3 regions of the Brevibacillus borstelensis genome follow, and region 1 is predicted to be linked to each of the others. Evidence: riboswitches for the same ligand, from Rfam matches in the RefSeq annotation. Region 1 holds a riboswitch; each other region holds the start of a gene.
What was found. Region 1 has a riboswitch for S-adenosylmethionine ahead of V5G20_RS25825 (sugar ABC transporter substrate-binding protein). Riboswitches for the same ligand answer to the same signal wherever they lie in the genome.

Region 1 (7,375 bases):
TGGGTCGCTTCTTCCCGGCTCAGCTCTTTTACGATTTGTCCCTCGAACATGACGAGGATCCGGTCCGCAATCCCCAGCACCTCGGGAAACTCGCAGGAAAAATACAGGATGCCTTTTTTCTCCGCGGCGAGCGAGCCGATCAGGCGGTAAATGTCGCTTTTCGCCCCGATGTCCACACCCTTCGTCGGCTCGTCGAACATAAAGATGCGCGCATCCGTATCCAGCCATTTTCCGATAGCGACCTTCTGCTGGTTTCCCCCGCTCAAGTGGCCGACAGGCTGACGAATGCCCGCTGTCTTTACCCCCAGTTTTCGGACGATCTTCTCGGCTTGCTCCGACTCCAGTCTTTGCTTCACAAAGCCCCTTGGCGACCATTTGGCCAGGGTAGCCACCGACAGATTGCGGGCGACCGACTCCTCTACGAATATCCCTTCCTTGCGGCGCTCCTCCGGCACGAGGACGATCCCCGCCTGGACTGCCTCTTTCGGCGTGCGAAGCCGCAAAGCCCTGCCGTTTACAATCAGCTTGCCATCCTCCCACTCATCCGCGCCGAACAGCAGACGTGCCAGCTCCGTCTTCCCTGCTCCAACCAGGCCGACGACACCGACGATTTCTCCCTCGCGCACATGCAGGTCCGCTCGGCGAACCTTGCCTCCTCTGGCGTTTTTCACTTCCAGGATGGTCTCGCCGATCGGCACCTGGGTCTTCGGGAACTCCTCGGAGAATGTCTTGCCCAGCATCGCGGCGATGACCTCGTCCATCGTTGTGTCCGCCGTCTCTTTGGTAGAGATCCGTTGTCCATCGCGCATGACGGTGATCCGGTCGCAGATTTGAAAAATTTCCGGCAGCCGGTGGGAGATGTAGATAATGCCCAACCCCGCTTGCTTGCACTGCTCGATGATCTGAAACAGCCGCTCTGTTTCCGTGTTGCTGAGCGGAGCTGTCGGTTCGTCAAAAATAATGAATCGGGCCTGCTGTACCGTCGCCCGGGCGATCAGGATCAGCTGCTTTTCGGACAGCGTACAGGCTTCCACCTGCTTTTTCACAGGAATGGAAAAGCCAAACCTTGCGAGAATCGCTTCCGCCTCTTCATACAAGCGGCGCCAGCTGATCAAGCCCTTTGCTTGGATTTGGCGATCGAGCAATATGTTTTCCGCTACACTGAGGTACGGGATCAGCGCCGTATCCACTTCCTGATAGACGCATTGAATCCCGAGCGCTTTGGCATCCTGCGGCGACTGGATCGCGGCCTCCCTGCCATCAATCACAATGGAGCCTCCGTCCGCCACATAGGCTCCCGTCAAAATCTTCATCAGCGTGCTCTTCCCCGCTCCGTTGGCTCCGAGCAGAGCGTGAACTTCTCCCGCTTTCACTTCGAAATCGACGGAACGGAGCGCGGGTACGCCAGAGAACTGCTTCATGATGCCGTTCATCTGCAAAGTCGTCATTTTCTGTCCCCCCTTATTAAGGAAGAATCCCGTTGATGGATGATCAACGGGATTACGCTACACCATCTATGCAGGATTACTTGCCCCATTCTTTCACGTACTGGGAGAGATCTCCCATCGTGATTTTCTTGTCCGTCGGCAAATCGTCTCGCTTGACCAGCACAGGATTCAGTTTGACGCTGTCCGGCACCTGCTCGCCGTTGATTTTTTTGAAGACGGTTTGGGCTTGAATCCGTCCGATGTTGCCCGGGTCTACCGCTGCAGTCGCTACCCACGAGGTAGAGGGATCCTGCATGAGCTGCAGGTCTTCGTCGCTCAAATCGATCGAGTATACTTTGATCTCGGTACGGCCGGCTTGCTGAATGGCGCGGGTCGCTCCTTTGGCGAACTCATCCCAGGAAGCCCAGACCGCTGTAATATCTCCTTTGTTTGGATACTTCTTCAGAATGGCTTCCATCTGCGATTGCGTATCCAGCGCGGTGTTGTTGGTGGCGCTGCCGAAAGCGGCAACCTCCTTGATATCCGGATATTTCTTCAAAAAGGCTTCGTACGTGATCTGGCGTTTTTCCATCGGTGCAAAGCCAGCCACCCAAATTTTCACGATGTTTCCTTTGCCGCCGGTATCTTCAGCCAGCTTCTCCAGGCTAAGCTCAGCCAGCTTCTGGTCATCCTGCTCTACTACCGGAACCCCGGGAAGCTTGATGTCTGTATCAAACAGCACGAGCGGGATGTTTTGCTTCACAGCCTTTTCTGCTCCTTGCTGCAGTGCTTCTGCAGTGCCGTGGTCAATCAGAATGCCGTCGAAACGCTGGTTGACCGCCGCATCCAGGTTGGAAGCCATTTTGGACAGATCGGTATCTGCGTTGAAAACAGTCAGCTCTCCGCCGTTCTTTTCTACTTCGGCTTTGACGCCGGCAATGTACTGAGCCGAGAATGTGCCTACGTTTTGCCGCATCACGAGCGCGATCCGTTTTGCTTTCTCGCCGGAGCCGCCACCCGCTCCGCCGTTTCCGGAAGACGCGCTGTTGCCCCCGCCGCAAGCTGTCAGCAAAAGAGACGCAGAAAGGATAAGCGATCCAATCAAACTAAACTTCTTTTTCATATCGGAAAACCCCCTTTTTAAAGTAACACGGTACGCTGTTCTGCGGTTTTGAACCGGAATCGACATCCATTTGCTCCATCAAAAAAGCCTCTTTCCAGATGAAAGAGGCTTAAATCAGCGGATTTTCGCCTCTCATCTGTCAGGTATCGCTACCTGTAGGAGTTAGCACCTTGGCTCAAAAGAAACGTGTTCCTTTGCGCTAGGTTGCCGGGCTTCATTGGGCCAGTCCCTCAGCCTTCTCTGGATAAGAGTTCATATTCTCATATCAAAACCTTTTGTATATACAGAATATAATGGCTGCTTTCAAACCTGTCAACTAGGATTTTTTCCCCTTCCCTGTCCCTATCTTTTCAAATGCCTGGGCGACAAACCAACTGTGCTCCTCCCGCATCTTTTGTTCCGTAGACGCATCGAGTCCCCAGTCGGATATTTTGGAAGCCGGGCGCAAAGCTGCGAACAGATCCCAGTAAGACAGGTCTGTAAAATCGAACTTCGTCAAGGATTGATAGCGACCGGTAAAACGAAGCATCGCCTCGATGCCGAATGCCCACAGAATCTCCAGTCTGGCGTTGGCAACATCCGCGAGCGGATCTCCGAGCTGCGCGTCCTCCCAGTCGATCACTGCAGCAAGCTGTCCGTCCCTCCACATTACATTTCCTGGCCAAAAATCTCCATGCAGCAGTACGGATGGATTCCGCGAAGGCAATGGCCAGACTGCCTCCAGCACATCCCGAATGCGTCCCTCACCCAGCGATTCATCTGTGATTGCCGGCCGTTTTTCGATTTTCTCGGTACATGCCTTCTCCAGTTTGGGCAAAAAGGACAAATCCAGCTTCGAGACGTCCACACTGTGAATCCTGGAAAGCTGCGCAGCTAGCTGGAAAACGTGGTCGGTCACATCGGCAGGAGTGAACTCAGTCTTTCCCTCGATGTATTCAATCACGACGTACGGCGTGGAAAAAATCTCGCCTGATTGATCCAGGAAAAATGGCACTGGCGCGGCCACCCCCACAGACTTCAGGAGTTCCATCAGCTTGAATTCATCTGCCGCCACATGGGGATTCTGTGCAATGTCTGCCGCACCGTGCCGGCGCACAACCACTTTTCTCCTTTTGCCGTCAAGCTGCTCGATTTCAAGCGCCGTCACCTGCGCTGAGACACCGCCTTTCAACTCCCAGGAGCGAACCAGCTTGCTTTGGGGTTCAAGCCTTTGAACCAATCTTTGAAAGCAGTCCCTTTCCGTTGATTCTGTCATTTGCACCTCTCCTTTGCCTTTTCCGGAATATTCGCTATCCCCGTGATCAAATCATCCCGGTTTCCCGCAGAAGATGAAAAATGAAAAGCGGACAGCTCTCGAATGGGCCGTCCGCTTCTTTTGCTCGCTTTACGGGTCAATCGCTGTTTATCGCTTTAGTTGGATGTGCAGCCATTGCATTTTTCACCTGGACTGCAACTGCTAAAGCCAGCGCCTGACCCAATCCCCCCCACAAATTCCCAACTACTTCTGCTGGTAATTTACTCTTACGATCTTCCAGCCATACGGGCTTGATTCTTCCTGTTCCAAAGAGTATTCCACCTGATAATTTCCTGTCAGCGTATGCTGATAGCTTCCTGTCACCCACAATCGCTTCGGATTGCTGTCATCTTTCCTGACCACCAGGCTGCCGCTGTAATCATGCAGAGGGAGCGGAGCGATCTCTTCCAGTGACTCTTGGGCGTCCTTGCTGAAAAACTGCCCGATCCGCGACGGGTCCTTCTGGACATACGCCTGATTGGCGGCGGTGAGGAAGAGGTTGACGATGTTTTTCTGGCGAAGCTGCGTTTCCTTGAACTGCTGAGGCGTATCGCGTTTCCAAAGATCATGCAAGCGTTTCAGGACGATGGCAAACTGCGCTCGTGTCATTTGTTTTTTCGGGTCAAAATTTTTGTCTGCGTTAAAGAGATAGAATTCGGAAATCGCTGCCGCATAGGGCGATGCCGTATCCTCGTATTTGGGATCGTGCTTCCACAGATAGTAGCCCGTATAGTAAGGCTTCACTTCATCCAGCTTGAGGGTTGTCGCCCGCATTTTGTAAGGAGCCAGGACATGGAACAGGATCATGCTCGCTTCTTCTCTGGTCAACGGCTTTTGCAAATAATCGGAGGACAGCCACCAGTCGATGTTGTTCTTCTGTGGCTGCTTCATACCTCCACGTTCGGATAAGTGCAGGTAGTACAGCATGCTTTCTCCCGGATCGAAGGAATTGACAAATCCGGTTTGTATGTCTAGCATGGCGCGCATATTGGCAAGGAGTTGTTCCGTTTCCTGTTTATAAGAGAACCGTTGATCCACATGCGTATTTGGCTTGGCTGTTTCCAAGGGACCATAGATGCCTTCCAGCACCCGGTTCAGCAAAGCCAGCGCTTCGCCCCTGGTAACCGGATTGTCCGGATGAAAATACCCGTACTTGAGGCGGTAAACATTCAGTGCGCTCAGTTCCTCGATTTCCTTTTGGGCCCAATGCCCCTGAATATCCTCATAGTATGCGGGAGCCGCAGAAGCGCCGGGGACAAAAAAGCTTTGGACGAACAGACCGAACATAACGATCCAGGCAAGATAACGTTTGTACATTTCTCAGTACTCCTTTCCAAATAATGCTTCGGGCAACATTTTCCCTAGGTAAGTGATCGTGCTGATGCTGACGGACGGGAATACCATGCGATTATCGGATTTCCGTTTACTTGTGGACTGCTCCTGTTTTATCGATCTGGATCAGCTTCCCGTTCTGTTTGACTGTGGCGACGCCATTTTTAAAAGGCGTGGCGTACTCGTACTGGCAATCGATGACGAGGCTTCCCTCGGCGTTGATGTACCCGAACTTCCCTCCCTTTTTCACGACAGCGAGCCCTTCGGAAAAGCTTGTCGCATGGTCGAATTGATACGCAATCGCCAGCTCCTTGTCAAACGGATTGATCTGTTTGACATAGCCCCATTTCCCGTTCTGCTGGACCGGCACAAGCACAGGGGCTGGTGCGGCTTTTGGCTGCGGCTTTGGCTGGGCGGGCTTTGCTGCAACCTGACTGGGCTTTGCTGGTTGTGGTTGCGGCTGTACGCTAGGAGTCGGCTTGCTTTGCTTTTTTGGGCTTTCTTTCTTCGGTCTGGGGGCGGCTTCTTTTTTTGCGACTGTCGGAGGAGCGGCTTTTGCGGCAGTCTCCGCTGTCGCCGCCGGGCTGGGCGTCGCTGCCGCTTCTGCTGGCGGTTGTACCGCCTGTTCCGCTGGCAGCTCTGGCTGCGGCATTGGGGGAACAGATGGAACCAGCTCTTTCCCCTGCCCGCTGAGACTCGACGCTGTCTCTATGGCTGCAACTGCCTTTTCCTTGGCAAATCCAAACAGGGACGAGCGCATATCTTTTCTATCTCCGTCACTTGCGGGGCTGGACCCATTGGGCTCCTCCGTCTCCTCTGCTGGCAGTTCTTTGCTCTCGGAGGTCTGGCTGGCCGGAGCGGGTTCTGGCTGGGCACTTGCCGAATCGCCTTTTCCGCCGCTCATCTGGGACAGGGCGACGCCGTTAATAATCAGCGTGACTGCCACGATCGCTCCTCCGATGATCAGGCTTTTGCGATTGCCCCAGCTCTTCTTCTTTTTGACTGGTCCGGCGGCGGCCGTCACCTGGATGTGCGTTTCCGTCCGCTGCCCCTCATACTGGGCCAGGACGACCATGTTTCCGACCACACCTACAGTTACAGCACCTGCCTTGGTTACTGTGCCAATCTGTGGCTGATCTGTGCTCCAGCGTACTTGCTCAGTAATGTCCTCCTCCCGTCCATCCATCCAGACGAGGTACGCCTTCAACTGTGCGGTTTGACCGGGATGCAGCTCCAATTCAGCCGGTACGACTTTGATGTAATGGGTAGTAGGCTCCCCGGTATTCGATTGTATGGACATGGTGGCACCCCCTAATTCTTCAGGTTTATCGTATAGGTATTTACACCTTGAACAGAAACGGCGTTAAAGTAAGCAAGACCGGACTGAGGAAGCTTCACAGCGTACGAAATGCCTCCTCCGGCATCTTTTAGGCCTTTTACCGTCACTACGCTCGGGACGGGAACGCTGATCGCTGCCGGCTGATTCGTCAAAGTAAGTACGGGGTATACCGACTTTCCATTGACAAGGATCTCGATCTGATCTCCGTCTTCGGCGTTGAAATCCCAAATCAGCATGGTTGCCTCCCCCGCTTCGTCGGCAGGGCTCTCTACGACAAAATCCTTCGCTTCCAAACCGGCCGTATTCTCTTCGGCAAACAACTGTTCACCGGCTGCGACGGACGTGCTGACCCGGCTATTGACGATCTGAGCGGCATCCCCCTCCGGCAGTTGTCCCCCCGTAAAGAAGACGGCCGCGGCAATCAAAATGGTTGCCAGCAAAAATGATTTTCCGATTCCTTTTTCGCCGGGGACCGCATCATGGGGCTCGGGTTTGCTTCTGCTGTCCGGAGCGTATGACCGAGGCGCATCTCCCCTTGACATGCGGCGCGACTCTTCCACTTGCATCACCCCTGCTTTCTCACGGTGAGACTAATCGGATATTTGCAGTACCAGTAAGACAAGAAGACCCGGGTCACCAGAACAATCACGACCGCTCCTCCTATCGCCAGCCACTTCGGAAACAACAAGCTGTCTGCCCACTGGTTCATCACTTCCAGACCTGCAGATGTTCCAATCGCCATAAAGTAAGCGATATGCAGGAAAGGCAGCAAAACCGGGTATTTTCGGTACAAGGTTCGCAAGGCTCCCACCCGGACGGATGCGAACAGCAGTCCGCCGATCACTCCCAGCACAATCAGG
Region 2 (7,375 bases), 2.1 Mb from region 1:
ATAGTTGAGGCGCATCGTATTCGTTTGAGGCTGGTCCGCGTAGAACGGGATACCGGGAACAAACGCGACGCCTTCCTTGACAGCCTGCGCCAGCAGCTTCTCGGAGTGTACATGCTCCGGCAGCTCTACCCAGAGGAACATTCCGCCTCTCGGTTTATTCCACTTCATGCCGCTGGTTTGACGACAGAGCAGCTCGTGCATCCACTCCATCCGCTCTTTGTACGAGTCGCGGATTTTTTGAATATGGCTTTCCAAATCAAACCGGGACAGCAGCTCATACAGAGCAAATTGGTCGATTGTGCTGGACTGCAAGTCGATTGCCTGCTTGGCTTTTACCATCATCTGAATCACCTGGCTGTCTCCAATCGCCCACCCCGTTCGAAGACCCGGAGCGACGATTTTGGAGAAGGTGCTGGTGTAGACGACAGCCGATCCGTCCGGATGCTCATCGAGAGAAAAAATGCTGCGATAAGGCGCCGCGCCGTCGAACTGGATTTCCCCGTACGGATCGTCTTCCAGAATCAAAATGTTGTTTTCCCGGCATTGTTTCAGCAGTCCCAAGCGTTTTTCCAGACTCCAAACCTTTCCTGTCGGGTTTGCAAACGTCGGAATGACATAGGCCATCTTCGGGCGATATTGTGCGATTTTTCTGGCAAGGTCCTCCATATCCATGCCTTCCGCATCTCCATCCACCGGAATAGCTCGAATGCCGCGAAATTGGAACAGTTGCACGGCCGCGAGATACGTTGGATTTTCTACCAGCACGACGTCGCCTTCGTCCAGATAGACACGGCAGAGCAAGTCGACGGCCTGCTGGGAGCCGGTAGTGATCAGCATGTTTTCTACGCCAACATTCATATGCTTTTGTTTCATGCGGGACGAAACCCATTCCCGAAGCGGAATGTACCCGTCAGTCAAGCCGTATTGCAGCGATTTTGCTCCGTGATCCAGAGCGCGATTGAAGGCTTCTCTCATTTCTTCGATTGGAAAAGAATCCTCTGCCGGCAGGCCGCCTGCCAAAGACAATACTTGATTGCCCTGTGTCAGCTTCAGGATTTCGCGCACGGCCGAGGAGCTGAGTGCGCTGGTTGCTTTGGAAAATGAATATTCCATGTTCGGTTCCCCCTAGATTTCGCTTATACCTGTTTTATCACTGCGGCCGTCATAAGTCCAATCTCACAAATCTATCGGCGGAATAGGTTTTAGCTATGTCGAGCGATGGCTCGGTCGAAATCGTCGGATTATACTCGCGACTACTTTGGTTGGGGGTATCGATGCTTGTGCAGATGTTTCCTGCTTTTCTTTTGGTGGTAAACCGGGCTGTAGAGGTAAGAAACAGGAGAAAAAGCAAAAGTACGGTGGGACGGGTTTTTGTAGGCAAATTCGAGCCCGTCTGGATAATCGAGTTGAAGGGCTTGGGAAAACTGGAGAGCTTCCCTTACTGGAATCTGTATGACGAAAACGGCAAGCGTTTCGACGTTCGGACCGATTTTGCCAAGACGTATATGGAGAATTCAGACAAGGGAGTCGTATTGGTCCAAACCCTGATTGTCAAAGGAATGGAGCAGCCTCCGCAAAAGCTGAAGCTCGCTTTGCAAACCATCGAAACACGGTACATAGACTTGAACTGGCAACCGCCGATCCCGCCCAGTCCATAAAGCTGGCCTGGGGTATCACCTGATTCCATCAAGCCATCATAAAGGCCCTGAGCGATCATAGCTCCGGGCCTTTTGCTTGGGAAGCCATGCTTTATGTTGCAAGTATGGCTTCCGCTATACACGAAAAATAAGGCTGTCTTTCTTGAAAAGATTGCCGTCATTATGTTTTGGCATCCGTGAGTATCATTTCGAATCAAGCCTGCTTTATCCGTGAGTATCCTGCTTGATTCAGCCTGTTGTGCCACCCCGAATCGCAGGAGAAGCCTGTTTCCAGGCTTCTCCCCACCGCGGCCCCTGGACAAGGAGCAAGATAACCCGAAGCCCGCCAACAAGCTTACCGAGCAAACAGCCCCAGCTTCTCAATCCTTCGCACTGCCTCCGCCAGCCTTTCTTCGCTGGAAAGAAGCGCCGCGCGCACATACCCCTCGCCCGTCGGTCCAAAACCGACGCCAGGCGCAACCACCACATGAGCCTTTTCCAGCAGCAAATCGGAAAACTCGACCGATGTAAACCCTTCGGGAACAGGCAGCCAGCTGAAAAACGAGCCCTCTGAAGGCTTGGCCTGCCAACCGATCCGGTGGAGCTCGGCGAACAGCACATCCCGCCTGCTTTGGTAGACGGAGACGAGATCATGTACGCATTGCTGCGAGCCGGTCATCGCTTTTGCCGCCGCCATCTGCACAGCGCCGAAGAGACTGACAAAGTAATGGTCCTCAATCAAATTGACCAGCCGTACGAGCTCCTTGTTTCCGACCATAGCCCCGACGCGCCAGCCGGCCATGTTGTACGTTTTCGACAGGGTGTAAAACTCCACTCCTACTTCTTTTGCCCCCGGCACCTGCATGAAGCTGACCGGCTTTTTGCCGTCAAAGCTGATCGCACCATAGGCGAAATCATGGCAGACGACGATCTCGTGCTTGCGGGCAAAGCGGATGGTCTCTTCAAAAAATTCCACCGGAGCGTTGACCGCCGTCGGATTGTTCGGGTAATTGAGGAACATCAGCTTGGCTTTTTCCAAATCTTCCGGCTTCAACTGGCCGTAATCCGGAAGAAACGCGTTTTCAGCCTTGAGCGGCATCATGACCATGCGGCCGTCAGCTACAGCCACGCCGGACCAGTAATCCGGATAACCTGGATCGGGCACCAAAGCGACGTCCCCGGGGTTCAGCAGCACCTGACAAATCTCAACCAGACCTGTCTTGCTGCCAAACAGGATGGCTACCTCTTCCTCCGCGTCCAGCTCCACGCCGAACTCTTCCTTGTACCAGTGGGCGACGGCCTGCTTCAGCTCCAGCCTGCCGCTGAACGGCGGGTATTTGTGGTGGACAGGGCGCTTGGCCTGCTCGCTCAGCTCTTCCACGATATGCTGCGGTGTCGGGAGATCGGGATTGCCCTGTCCAAGATTGATAATGTCATGTCCGGCCGCGATGGCCTTGTTTGTTTTCGCTACCAGCGTGGCAAAAAACTGCGTCGGCAGTCGGTCCACCATGGCAGATGGTTGGATGCGCATTGGCTTTCTATCCTTTCTTTCGCAAAAATAATCCAGACATCGAAGCAGGCATGCAAAAAGCCCCTTTTCCTGAACAGAAAAAGGGGCGGATCGTGCGTCTCCACGTTCTTATCTGTCAGGATCGCTCCTGCTGGAATTGGCACAGCATCTGCAGAATATCCTGCAAGATCCGCTGCCGGGCTTCATCGGGCCAGTCCCTCCACCTCTCTGGATAAGTTAACAGCAACCTATTTACTTTGAATGTCTACTATACTACTTGAGCAGGTTGGGAGTGTCAATACAATATCCCGAACCATGGCCCGGGCTGCTTTGCTGTTGCTGGCCCGGCAGCCTGCAGGGCCTCGTTAGACAGCCTGGCAGTCCTCAACTGTCAGCCTGGCGGTCCTCAACTGACAAACTGAGGAGCCTCACTGACAGGCTGAGGGGCCTCGACTGACAGCCTGAGCGGCCTCGGCTGAAAGCCTGCTGGTCTTCGCCTGACAGCTACGAGTATCCGTCCAAGCATTGCTTGTCATGACCCGAGCTTCTCCGGAGCAGGCAGAGCTGCCTTCATCTCAGGACGCTTTACAAAGGACGTGTACACGGTAAAGCAAGCGACAGCGACCAAAGCCAAAGCAGCCATGAAGTAGACCATCCCATTTGCTCCGAGCGCTTCAAAGATCACGGCGCCCATCAGCGGGCCGACCATGCGTCCTCCTGAGCCTACGCCCCCGATGAGGCCTTGAATGAACCCTTCACGTCCCGGTGGAGACAACTCGGCAGCGATGGTCGGGACGGCAGGCCACACCAGCATTTCACCCAGTGTAATGACAAACATGGCCACGAAAAAACCGGCGTACACCGTCGTCTGGGACAAGATCAGCATGGAGAGCGAAAAGACGTAGGCGCCTAACAGCAACTGCGCTTTCAGCGTACGGGCGAAGTGCCTGATCACCCAGGAGATAAACGGCTGCCCGAACAGGATCAAAGCACCATTCAGCGTCCACAGCAGGCTGTACTCCCTGAGCGTGATGCCCAGCGACTGCATATACGCCGACAGCACAGTCGTCCACTGCGAGTAAATAATCCAGCAGACCAACAACCCTGCCGACAACAGACCGAGCGCTAGCCATGCCATCGGGCGACCGGCAGCTTGAGCGGCATCCGTCGCCATTGCCGCCGCGGCCCCTTTTGATCCGCCGGCCTTCTCCGCCAATCCCGCGGCAGGCAGCTGTGCCCCCTCACCTTCCTCTGTGTGCTTCGCCGACGCTGCCACGAGCCGGCCTTCTTTTTCCTGACCGCGCTCAAGATCGACCGTGCGGCTCAAAAAGATAAAGAGAAACAGAACTGCCAGCTGCAGCGCCGCATTTCCAAAGAAAGTCCAGGCAAAGGAAATGCTCGCCAGCATTCCCGCCGAGGCGGAACCGATCGCTACCCCGATATTGAGTGCCACATAAACCGTATTCAAGCCCTTGCGGCCGCCGTCAGGCCACAAGAGGCCGATCAGGGCATTGAGCACAGGAAACATGATGCCGGAGAAAAATCCGTTCAAAAGCAGCAAGACCGTATACGTATGAAAGCTGGTTGTGAAGCCCAGTGCCACAGCTACGGCTACCGCTCCCGCTGTCGCGGCGTATACTGTGCGCATTTTCCCCCAGCGGTCAAAGAGAACCCCGCCTGTCAGACTGCCGATCAGGTACGCTCCCTGATTCAGCATCAAAAGAACACCCGCTACGGTGAGCGGCTTCCCGAGAAAATCGTGGATGTAGATCGTCACCAGCGGCCAGATACAGGCCATGCCCGTAGAATGAATAACGGCAGCAACGGCCAGAAGCCGGATGCTGCGCGGATAGGAATTCCATAGTCGACTCATCTGATGTTTACGCCTCGCTCCGATAAAAATCTCCGCTTTTCCCGCCGGTTTTGCTCTGGAGATACGTCGGCCCGATTACCATTTCCTTGTCCATGGCCTTGCACATGTCATAAACGGTGAGCGCGGCTGCGCTTGCGGCTGTCAGTGCCTCCATCTCCACGCCGGTCTTGCCGGTCGTTTTGACGGTTGCCTCGATATCCAATGTCGCTTTGTCCGCATACGAAAAGCGGATGTCAATGCCCGTCAGCGGCAGCGGATGACACATCGGGATGATCTCCCACGTCTTTTTCGCAGCCATTACTCCGGCTACCTGTGCGACAGCCAATACATCCCCCTTGGCAATCTGCCCCTCGCGAATGCGCAGCAGCGTTTCCGGCTTCATCGTGATTTTGCTGACAGCCACCGCTACCCGCTTGGTTACCTCTTTTTCGGAGACGTCCACCATTTTGGCCCGTTGTTGATCGTTAAAATGCGTTAATTCGTCGTTCATTTCTTCCTCCCATTTGCTTTCCGCCTGGGAATGCCCTTCTTTTTCGATAATCTAACCTTACATTCAGCACTGTAGAAAATCAATCGGGAATCTGCAAGAAGTCGCTCTCTGATTTGGCAGTTAGGCGCAATTATGTTATCGTCACAAGTAGAGAGAAGCTTTTCCTTCCTATAAATAACCCTTGGGAAACGAGGAGTGCTACATGCAAATATCTGTCCTTTTATTTGCCGGTTTGGCCGAGCTGGCCGGCGAGCGAACGATACAACTGACACTGCCGGAGGGAGCAACCGTACAGGACCTGCTGCAAGCCGCATCCAGCCAATACCCTGCGCTGTCCTCCCTGCTCGGCAGCTGCTTTATCTCCGTCAATCAAGAGTATGCCAAGCCGGATACGGCCATCCGGGCCGGAGACGAAATCGCCATATTGCCACCTGTGAGCGGCGGTCAGGACCCTCGTTTTGCCATCACGACCGAACCGCTGAGCGCTGACAAACTGGTCAAGCTCGTGTCCAATCCGCATGCCGGCGCTGTCCTCGCTTTTGTCGGAACCGTCCGGGAGTTCACGCACGGCCAGCGTACCGTATTGCTTGCCTATGAAGCCTACGAGCCAATGGCAGTGGAAAAAATGAAGCAGATCGCGTCCGAGGTTGAAGAGCGGTGGCCGGGTACGAAGCTGGCGATGCATCACCGGATCGGCGAGCTTGCCATCGAGGAGATCGCGGTGGTCGCTGCCGTAGCGACGCCGCATCGAAAAGCGGCTTTCGAGGCTGGCGAATACGCGATCGAGCGGTTGAAGCAGATCGTACCGATCTGGAAGAAGGAAATCTGGGAGGACGGCAGCGAGTGGAAGGGCCATCAGCAAGGACCTTGGAACCCGACAGCGCTTCCGGATGACGTGGAAAGGAGCTAACCTACCGTGAATACGCGTTATTCCCGTCAAATCCTGTTTCCTCCTATCGGCCGCGCGGGACAAGAGCGGCTGTCGCAAAGCCGTGTAGCGATTGTCGGCATGGGAGCGCTGGGTACGGTGTCCGCCAATCACATGGTTCGCGCAGGCGTCGGTTTTGTCCGGCTCATCGACCGCGATTTTGTGGAACCGAGCAACCTCCAGCGGCAAATGCTCTACGACGAGGACGATGCCCGGCAGCATTTGCCCAAGGCCATCTCAGCCCACGCCAAGCTGACGCGGATCAATTCCGAAGTCGCGATCGAGCCTGTCGTGGCTGACCTGACCGCCTACAATGCGGAGTCTCTGCTCGCCGATGTCGATCTCGTGCTGGATGCCACCGACAACTTCCAGGTGCGCTATCTCGTAAACGACGTCTGTGTCAAACACGGCATTCCCTGGGTGTACGGCGGAGCGGTCAGCGCGACCGGCACGTTTGCCTCCATTCGCCCGGGCGTGACGCCTTGCCTGCGGTGTCTCTTTCCGGAGCCGCCCAATCCGGGTGAAATGGCGACCTGCGATACGGCCGGGGTAATTGGCCCGATCATTCACATCGTGGCCTCTTATCAGGCGACAGAAGCGCTCAAAATCCTGGTCGGGGACACCGATGCGCTAAACCCCAATCTGGAGCATTTCGACTTGTGGAACAATCGCCACCACCAGATCAAGGTGGCGAACGGGCGTCGCGATGACTGTCCGACATGCGGCCAGCGGCAGTTCTCCTTTTTGCAGCCGGATTCGCAAGAGGGCCAAGCCGTCTCCCTGTGCGGCCGGGATACGGTGCAAATCTCCCCTGCCGGCAATATGTCGCTTGATCTGGATGTGGTCGCTGAACGGCTTTCCCCGCTGGGCCAGGTGGAACGCAACAAGTTTCTCCTGCGCTTCCACGTAGACCCGCACACGCTGGTCGTCTTTCCAG
Region 3 (7,375 bases), 960 kb from region 1:
TTTTAATATCTACACGACCAAGCCCAAGGGGAAATACGGAGCATTTAGCGGCACGTCAGCCGCAGCTCCTCAGGTAGCGGGCGCTGCGGCATTGGTGCTGGAGCGCAATCCGAATATGACGCCGCTGGATGTACGCCAGCTCTTGTACCAGACGGCTGAGGATCTCGGTGAGAAAGGGTGGGACCGGCAAACAGGATATGGACTGGTCGATGTCAATCGAGCCATTACCGAAAAGCTGTCTATGGATTTTCATGAACCAAATAATACTCGGAGTCAGGCCAAGGCTTTTCCGATTGAATCACAGCTGAGGGCGAGTTTGTCCGAGTCCGACAAAATGGACTGGTATTTCATGGATATTCCCTATGACGGAAAAGTGACACTGGTCGCAACTGTCACTTCAACGAATACAACCGCGCTGGCTGCTACTTTCTTCCCTGAAAATCGCGAAGCTTCTACCTATTACATAGGGAACGGAGACACGCTGACTGTACCGGTGAAAGCTGGTAGAATGTACATCAGGATGGAGCGAAGCTTCGGTGTGAAGGGCTTTACCTATCTGTTGACCAGCCGGTTTACGATCAATCCGGACAAGTATGAGCGCAACAATACAATGGATACGGCCCGCCCGCTGGTAGGCAACCAAATTTCCGTAATCGGGAACTTCCATGAAGAGGGCGACGAGGACTGGTTTTCTTACTATGTCCGCGAATACGGCCGGCTAAACGTAACAGTCACTGCCGATACCAAGCGGATCGATCTGAACATGAAGATCGGCAAAGAGGGACAAGCCTTTGAAGAATTTGACAAAGGCGACCGGAATGACCCGACCGAGCGCGCCCAAAAGGAAGTATCGCCGGGCAAATACTACATCAGGCTGACCGAGTACTGGCGAAATCAGGTGAACGGCGAGTACAAGCTGGACGTGTCCTATACGCCGATTCGGAAGGATACCAATGAGCCCAACGATACATATCGCCAGGCGTCACCTTTGGCCAACGGAACGCTGATGACAGGAACCTTGCCTACTCATACCGATCAGGACTGGTTCCAATTTACGGTCGATTCCGAATCCTACGTCAGCATACGCGCTCCGTTCGTTCCCGTATCGACAGGGATGCGGCTGGAGCTGTACGGTTCGGATACATTGAACTACTCGCTCTTTGCCACAAACGACGTAGCGCAGCTGTCCGATCTGGGCAAAGAGGTGCTTGGCATGAAGCTGAAGCCGGGCAAGTATTATATCCGTCTGACAACCACATTGCCGTTTAAATACGATTCGTACCGGCTGACTTTGACCAAGCAGCCTTTGATCGCGGGTTATCGTGATATTTCCACGCACTGGGCCCGCAACGAGATCGCCAGACTCAGCACGAAGGGAGTCGTCAAAGGCTTTGATGATTCGACCTTCAAGCCTGACCAGTCGGTGACTCGAGGCCAGTTTGCGACGATGCTGATCCAGTCCATGCGGGCCAAAGGGATGAATATCGTTACGTATACAGGCAGAAATCCGTTCAAGGATCTTTCTAAAAATCACTGGGCCTATGGCAATCTGCTGACTGCCCACCAGCTCGGCATCATCAGCGGCTATCCAAACAGCACCATGCTGCCGGATCAATCGATCACACGGGCAGAAATGGCACTGATGGTAGCCAGAGCAAATAATCTCGTGCTCTATAATCGCAGCAGGTCATCGTTTACCGACGTGCCGACAAGTCACTGGGCGTCTCCCGCCATTGAGGCGCTGACGGCGAAAAAGTGGATAAGCGGTTACGGACGGACGTTCAAGCCGCAGGGAAGAGCTACACGTGCAGAGGTGGTCGTCCTGCTGGCGAAGGCTTACAGTTTGTAACTCTATGGAAAAGGAGAGAACATAAATGAAAAAAGCAACCAAGGGAATCCTCGCCATAGCAATTGTCGGGATGGGGGTCTTTGCTTCGCAGGCGATGGCAGACGGCGTTTCCGGTGTCCCGGGCTCAGCGGATGATCCGGTCGTCACCAAAAGCTATGTGGATCAGCAAATTCAAAAAGCTCTTGGCGGAGGCGCAGGCACAGGCGGTGCATCCGTCTCGACGGGGTTGACAGTGGTTGAGCTGCACCCGGGGCAGACGCTGTACGGTTTTGAGGGTACGGAATTTATCGTCCGTACGGGAAAAGTACAAGCAGTAGCCGGCGATAAAGGCGATGGCTTGACAGATATTACCGAGGGCAAGGACCTCCGAGCGGGAGCTCAGGTCGCTGCCAATCATCTGCTCTTGATCGCCCGTTCGGACAATCGCGGATTGCGCTTGAATGCAAACTACAATGGTGTCGCGCACATTATGGTTCGCGGTAAATACGAATTGCGCTAAGCGCTTATTGACACCGGCTATAAAAACGATTATTCTATTATCCGTAATGGATACTCTTATCCAGAGCAGGCGGAGGGACTGGCCCCATGAAGCCCGGCAACCGACTCGAGCGGTGCTAACCAGCAGAACGGATACCTGTTCTGGCCGATAAGAGGGTAGGGAACGCAAACACCAAGCACCTTTTCCTCTAAAACAGGAAAAGGTTTTTTTTTGCTTGTGCCTTCGTCTAATAAGAACCTGTTTCGGCTACCACACTATTTGTATGAGGTCAAAGGAGGTAGTACACATGTCTTTGCAAAAAGGTCGTCGTCTGTTTACTTCTGAATCCGTCACCGAAGGTCATCCGGATAAGATTTGTGACCAAATTTCCGACTCTATCCTGGACGCCATTTTGTCCAAGGATCCAAATGCTCGCGTAGCATGCGAAACTTCCGTTACCACTGGTCTGGTACTCGTGGCAGGGGAAATCACCACGAACACGTACGTGGATATTCAAAAGCTCGTCCGTGACACCATCCGTGAAATCGGATATGATCGCGCTAAGTTTGGTTTCGATGCCGACACTTGCGGCGTTCTGACCGCTATCGGCGAGCAGTCTGCCGATATCGCCCTCGGTGTAGACCAGGCGCTGGAAGCCCGCGAAGGGAAAATGACTGATGCTGAGATTGAAGCGATTGGTGCCGGCGACCAAGGTCTGATGTTTGGTTTCGCCTGCAACGAGACTCCTGAACTGATGCCTTTGCCGATCAGCATGGCTCACCAGCTGGCTCGCCGTCTGACCGAAGTGCGTAAAAACGGCACTTTGAGCTACCTGCGCCCAGACGGTAAAACACAGGTGACTGTAGAATACGACGGCGATAAGCCGGTTCGTATTGATACGATTGTTATTTCTACCCAGCACGCTCCGGAAACCACTCTGGAACAAATCAAGAACGACCTGATGGAGCACGTGATCAAGCCTGTCGTGCCAACAGAGCTTCTGGATGCCGAGACCAAATACTTCATCAACCCGACTGGCCGTTTTGTTATTGGCGGACCACAAGGGGATGCCGGTTTGACAGGCCGCAAAATTATCGTCGACACCTATGGCGGATACGCTCGTCACGGCGGTGGTGCTTTCTCCGGAAAAGACCCGACAAAAGTGGACCGCTCCGGCGCATATGCAGCCCGCTATGTAGCGAAGAACATCGTCGCTGCCGGCTTGGCTGAAAAATGCGAAGTACAAGTGGCCTATGCAATTGGTGTCGCACAGCCAGTGTCCATCAGCGTAGATACATTTGGGACCGGCAAGATTGCCGAGGACCAATTGGTAACACTAATCCGCAAGCATTTTGATCTTCGTCCTGCAGGTATCATCAAGCAGCTTGACCTGCGTCGTCCTATCTACAAGCAGACAGCGGCATACGGCCATTTTGGCCGCAACGATCTGAATGTGCCGTGGGAGCGCACAGATAAGGCAGAAGCGCTCAAGCAGGATGCAGCAGGGCTGTCCAAGTAAAGACCAAGCGCGAGAGCCTAGTGATACACACTAGGCTCTTTTTCTGTCATTGAAAACGGATTTCCTCTATATTTTTAAGAAGACTAGGCCTTAAGACTTGCGGCAAACTGCTGGAATTCAGTTCATAAAGGAATCCGTTCGTATATGTCGAAATTCCTATATAGGCATAAAGGAGGGAGTTTTTTGTGCCGAAGAGGTGGCCCTTCTTTCTCGTATTTTTCATTGCGCTAGGGCTCGTTGTGACTGCCGGACTGCCCGATACTGCCTCTTTTTTTAAAGAGGAGGCTCCAAAAGTGCAACCTTTCCCCCATGTCACTACGTCTATAAGCACAAGCGAGGAGCAATCGGCTGCACCACAGACAGAAAAAAAACGGGAAGAAGCAGCGTCCTCCAAGCTCTGGTATAGAGATCGGGTAGTCGTATTGACGTACCATCATGTGACCGACGATTCTGACCAGCGCTATGTTATTGGGGCGGAGCAGTTTAGAGAGCATATGACGTTTTTATTCGAGAACAATTTTCATCCGATATCACTGGCGGAATTTGTGCGTTTTGTCGAGACAGGAGTTTTGCCCACTGAGAATGCAGTCTTGCTTACATTTGATGATGGGTATGAAAGTTATTACACACATGCTTTTCCCGTAATGCAGCAGTATCGGTTCCCATCGGTCAACTTTGCCATACTTGGACGATTGCGGGATACCGAGGAGCGAAAGAGAGAAAAAATGACCACGCCGCTATCCCGTCCGCAAGTGAAGGAAATGCTGCAGACCGGGTTGGTGGAGATCGCTTCTCATACATACAGTCTTCACGACGAGAGGGCCCGCAACGAATGGGGAGATCTGGGACCGGAGACAGCACCTGTGTACATGGAGGAGCTCAAACGGCTCGAAGACGAACAAGAATACCGCAATCGCCTTTACGTAGATTTTACGATGTCGCGGGTCGGCTTGAGCGATCTGGTGGGCAAGCAGGTGCAAGCTATTTCCTTGCCGTTTGGATACAGCAATGACATCGTACTGGACATAGCCAAGCAAGCGGGCTACCGATTTGTCTTCAATTCAAATCGAGGTGTGGTAACGGCCCAGGTGAATCCGCTTTCCATCCCCAGATACGATGTCGGGATCAGGGAAATGGATGTGCCCAAGCTGCAGGCGCTGTTCCAGACGGTCAAAAACGAGGTAGAAGGAGATCAATAATGAATCAGGCGATCAGTATTACCATGTTGGATGGTGTGATCAATCGCACGATCGAGACGGTAGAGACGAGCAAATCGCAAATATTCGAGATCGCCGAAAATGCCAGGCAAGAAGGAAATTCCTTAAAACATGATTTGCATGAATTGCGGCAGGAAATAGCGAAAGTGATAAGCAAGGTAGATGAACTGGAGCTCTCCTACCGAAGGGCGCGAGCGCGCCTGGTGTTGGTTAGCCGTAATTTTCAGACATACACAGAGGAAGACATCCGCATCGCTTATGAAGAAGCCAACCGTATTCAGGTAGAATTGTCCATTTACCGGGAACGGGAAGACAATTTGAAAAAGCGGAGAAACGATCTGGAGAGGCAGCTTCGCACGCTGGAGGAAACAATCGAGCGAGCAGAAAAGCTGGTTACGCAGATGGGGGTTGTGCTGGGGTACTTGACCGGCGACCTGAGCAAGGTAGGGGAAGCTCTGGAGGAGGCCAAACAGCATCAGCTGATGGGTCTGAAAGTAATCCAGGCGCAGGAAGAAGAGCGGAAGCGGGTAGCGCGTGAAATCCATGACGGGCCCGCTCAATCCATGGCAAACGTCGTGCTGCGGTCTGAAATTGTCGAAAAGATGCTGAAAAATGAACGCATTCTGGAAGCGCAGATGGAGCTGCACGAATTGAAGGAAATGGTCCGCCTCAGTCTGGCTGACGTCAGACGGATTATCTTTGACCTTCGGCCCATGGCATTGGATGATCTGGGGCTGGTCCCGACGCTGCAGAAGTACATTCAGACGTATGAGGACCGCACGAAAATCTCCGTTGATCTGGTTGTCTTTGGCGTAGAGCAGCCGCTGAAAAGCTCTGTAAAGGCTGCGATGTTTCGACTGGTGCAGGAGTGCTTGAACAATGTTGAAAAGCATTCCGGGGCCAGTATGGTTCAGGTAAAAATTGAATTTCAGGAAAATACGTTGCGCCTAGTGGTCAAGGATGACGGAATCGGCTTTGATCAGGCAGCACAAAAGGCCAAGGGAGGCTCCTACGGGCTGCTCGGCATGAGAGAACGTGCCCAGCTGCTTGAGGGAACGATGGAATTGCAGTCTTCCCCTGGAGAGGGAACAAAGGTCATGTTTCAAATACCAGTCAAATTCTGAAGCAAGAGTGTACAGGGAGGATGAAATATGGAGAAGGTACAGCAAGAAATTCGCATCGTTATTGTGGATGATCACCAACTGTTCCGTGAGGGTGTCAAGCGTATTTTGGAAATGGAAAAGGACTTTCAAGTCGTGGGAGAGGGCGCTGACGGAGAAGAAGCTTTCCGTCTGGCCGAGGACCACAAGCCCGACGTAGTCCTGATGGACATCAACATGCCAAATGTGAGCGGTGTTTCCGCTGCGGAACAAGTTATTTCCGTAAGTCCCGGCACTCGCGTCATCATGCTGTCGATCCACGACGATGAAGGATACGTATATCGTACGCTTCGCTCGGGGGCGTCAGGCTACTTGCTGAAAGAAATGGGCACGAACGATCTCGTCGAAGCGGTGCGTGTCGTCGCTTCGGGTGGAGCATACATACATCCAAAGGTAACCGGCAAGCTGATCGAGGAATTCCGCCGGTTGAGCGAGCAGGAAGGAACGAATGATCGCGGTATAGCCGTGGATGATGCGGAACCAATCGATCCGAAGGTAATTGAGTCGCTCACCCGCCGTGAACGCGAGGTTCTCCAGCTGATGGCGGAAGGGAAGAGCAACCGTGCGATCGGGGAGTTCCTGTTTATTAGTGAAAAGACGGTGAAAAACCACGTCAGCAGCATTTTGCAAAAGCTGAGCGTGCAGGACCGTACGCAAGCTGTAGTTATTTCCATCAAGAATGGCTGGGTAAAACTGTAGAGCAGCTTCTTTTCTGCTTGTGATTTGCCGTTTGGCAGCACCGTGTCCAAGCTATCCCGCATACCTTGATCGTAAGAGGAGGTATGACCGTGATGGAAGAGCTGGTCGTGTGGTTGCTGGCGGCATATGGGTGCTCCTCTTTACTTGTGGGATTGGCGAATTTCTGGATCAGGCGGACGACAAAAGATGTCCCTCCGACTTACGAGCACTATCGATTGCTGCTGTTCAATTCGGGGGATGTGGTGGAGCAAGCTGTCAGGAAGCTTCAATTCCACTCGTATTTGCGAGGAACCCCTATTTGCATTTCGTATCAAGATGATGGATCGGTTGACGATACCATCCGGATCATGACGGTGTTGGAACGGACAGACTACCCGTGCAGGGAAGATCGGGAAGGCGCGTTCGGCGAGCCCGTCATGACCATAGATCTTCGCCAGAAGGGCGAACAGGAGC

Region 2: another riboswitch for S-adenosylmethionine. It lies ahead of V5G20_RS08660 (pyridoxal phosphate-dependent aminotransferase); the one in region 1 lies ahead of V5G20_RS25825 (sugar ABC transporter substrate-binding protein).
Region 3: another riboswitch for S-adenosylmethionine. It lies ahead of metK (methionine adenosyltransferase); the one in region 1 lies ahead of V5G20_RS25825 (sugar ABC transporter substrate-binding protein).

Annotation. Positions count from the first base shown of each region.
Region 1 is NZ_CP144922.1:5,382,284-5,389,658, forward strand. It holds gene V5G20_RS25820 (sugar ABC transporter ATP-binding protein) at 1-1,448, opposite strand, end outside; gene V5G20_RS25825 (sugar ABC transporter substrate-binding protein) at 1,525-2,550, opposite strand; SAM riboswitch class I at 2,680-2,801, opposite strand; gene V5G20_RS25830 (phosphotransferase family protein) at 2,867-3,805, opposite strand; gene V5G20_RS25835 (S-layer homology domain-containing protein) at 4,049-5,161, opposite strand; gene V5G20_RS25840 (WG repeat-containing protein) at 5,268-6,476, opposite strand; gene V5G20_RS25845 (hypothetical protein) at 6,488-7,075, opposite strand; gene V5G20_RS25850 (hypothetical protein) at 7,081-7,375, opposite strand, start outside.
Region 2 is NZ_CP144922.1:1,901,867-1,909,241, reverse strand. It holds gene V5G20_RS08670 (PLP-dependent aminotransferase family protein) at 1-1,113, opposite strand, end outside; gene V5G20_RS08665 (hypothetical protein) at 1,275-1,658, shown strand; gene V5G20_RS08660 (pyridoxal phosphate-dependent aminotransferase) at 1,993-3,168, opposite strand; SAM riboswitch class I at 3,274-3,386, opposite strand; gene V5G20_RS08655 (MFS transporter) at 3,680-5,020, opposite strand; gene moaC (cyclic pyranopterin monophosphate synthase MoaC) at 5,028-5,510, opposite strand; gene moaD (molybdopterin converting factor subunit 1) at 5,713-6,420, shown strand; gene V5G20_RS08640 (ThiF family adenylyltransferase) at 6,427-7,375, shown strand, end outside.
Region 3 is NZ_CP144922.1:770,992-778,366, forward strand. It holds gene V5G20_RS03560 (S8 family peptidase) at 1-1,849, shown strand, start outside; gene V5G20_RS03565 (hypothetical protein) at 1,875-2,348, shown strand; SAM riboswitch class I at 2,402-2,502, shown strand; gene metK (methionine adenosyltransferase) at 2,641-3,846, shown strand; gene V5G20_RS03575 (polysaccharide deacetylase family protein) at 4,032-5,045, shown strand; gene V5G20_RS03580 (sensor histidine kinase) at 5,045-6,187, shown strand; gene V5G20_RS03585 (response regulator) at 6,215-6,922, shown strand; gene V5G20_RS03590 (hypothetical protein) at 7,015-7,375, shown strand, end outside.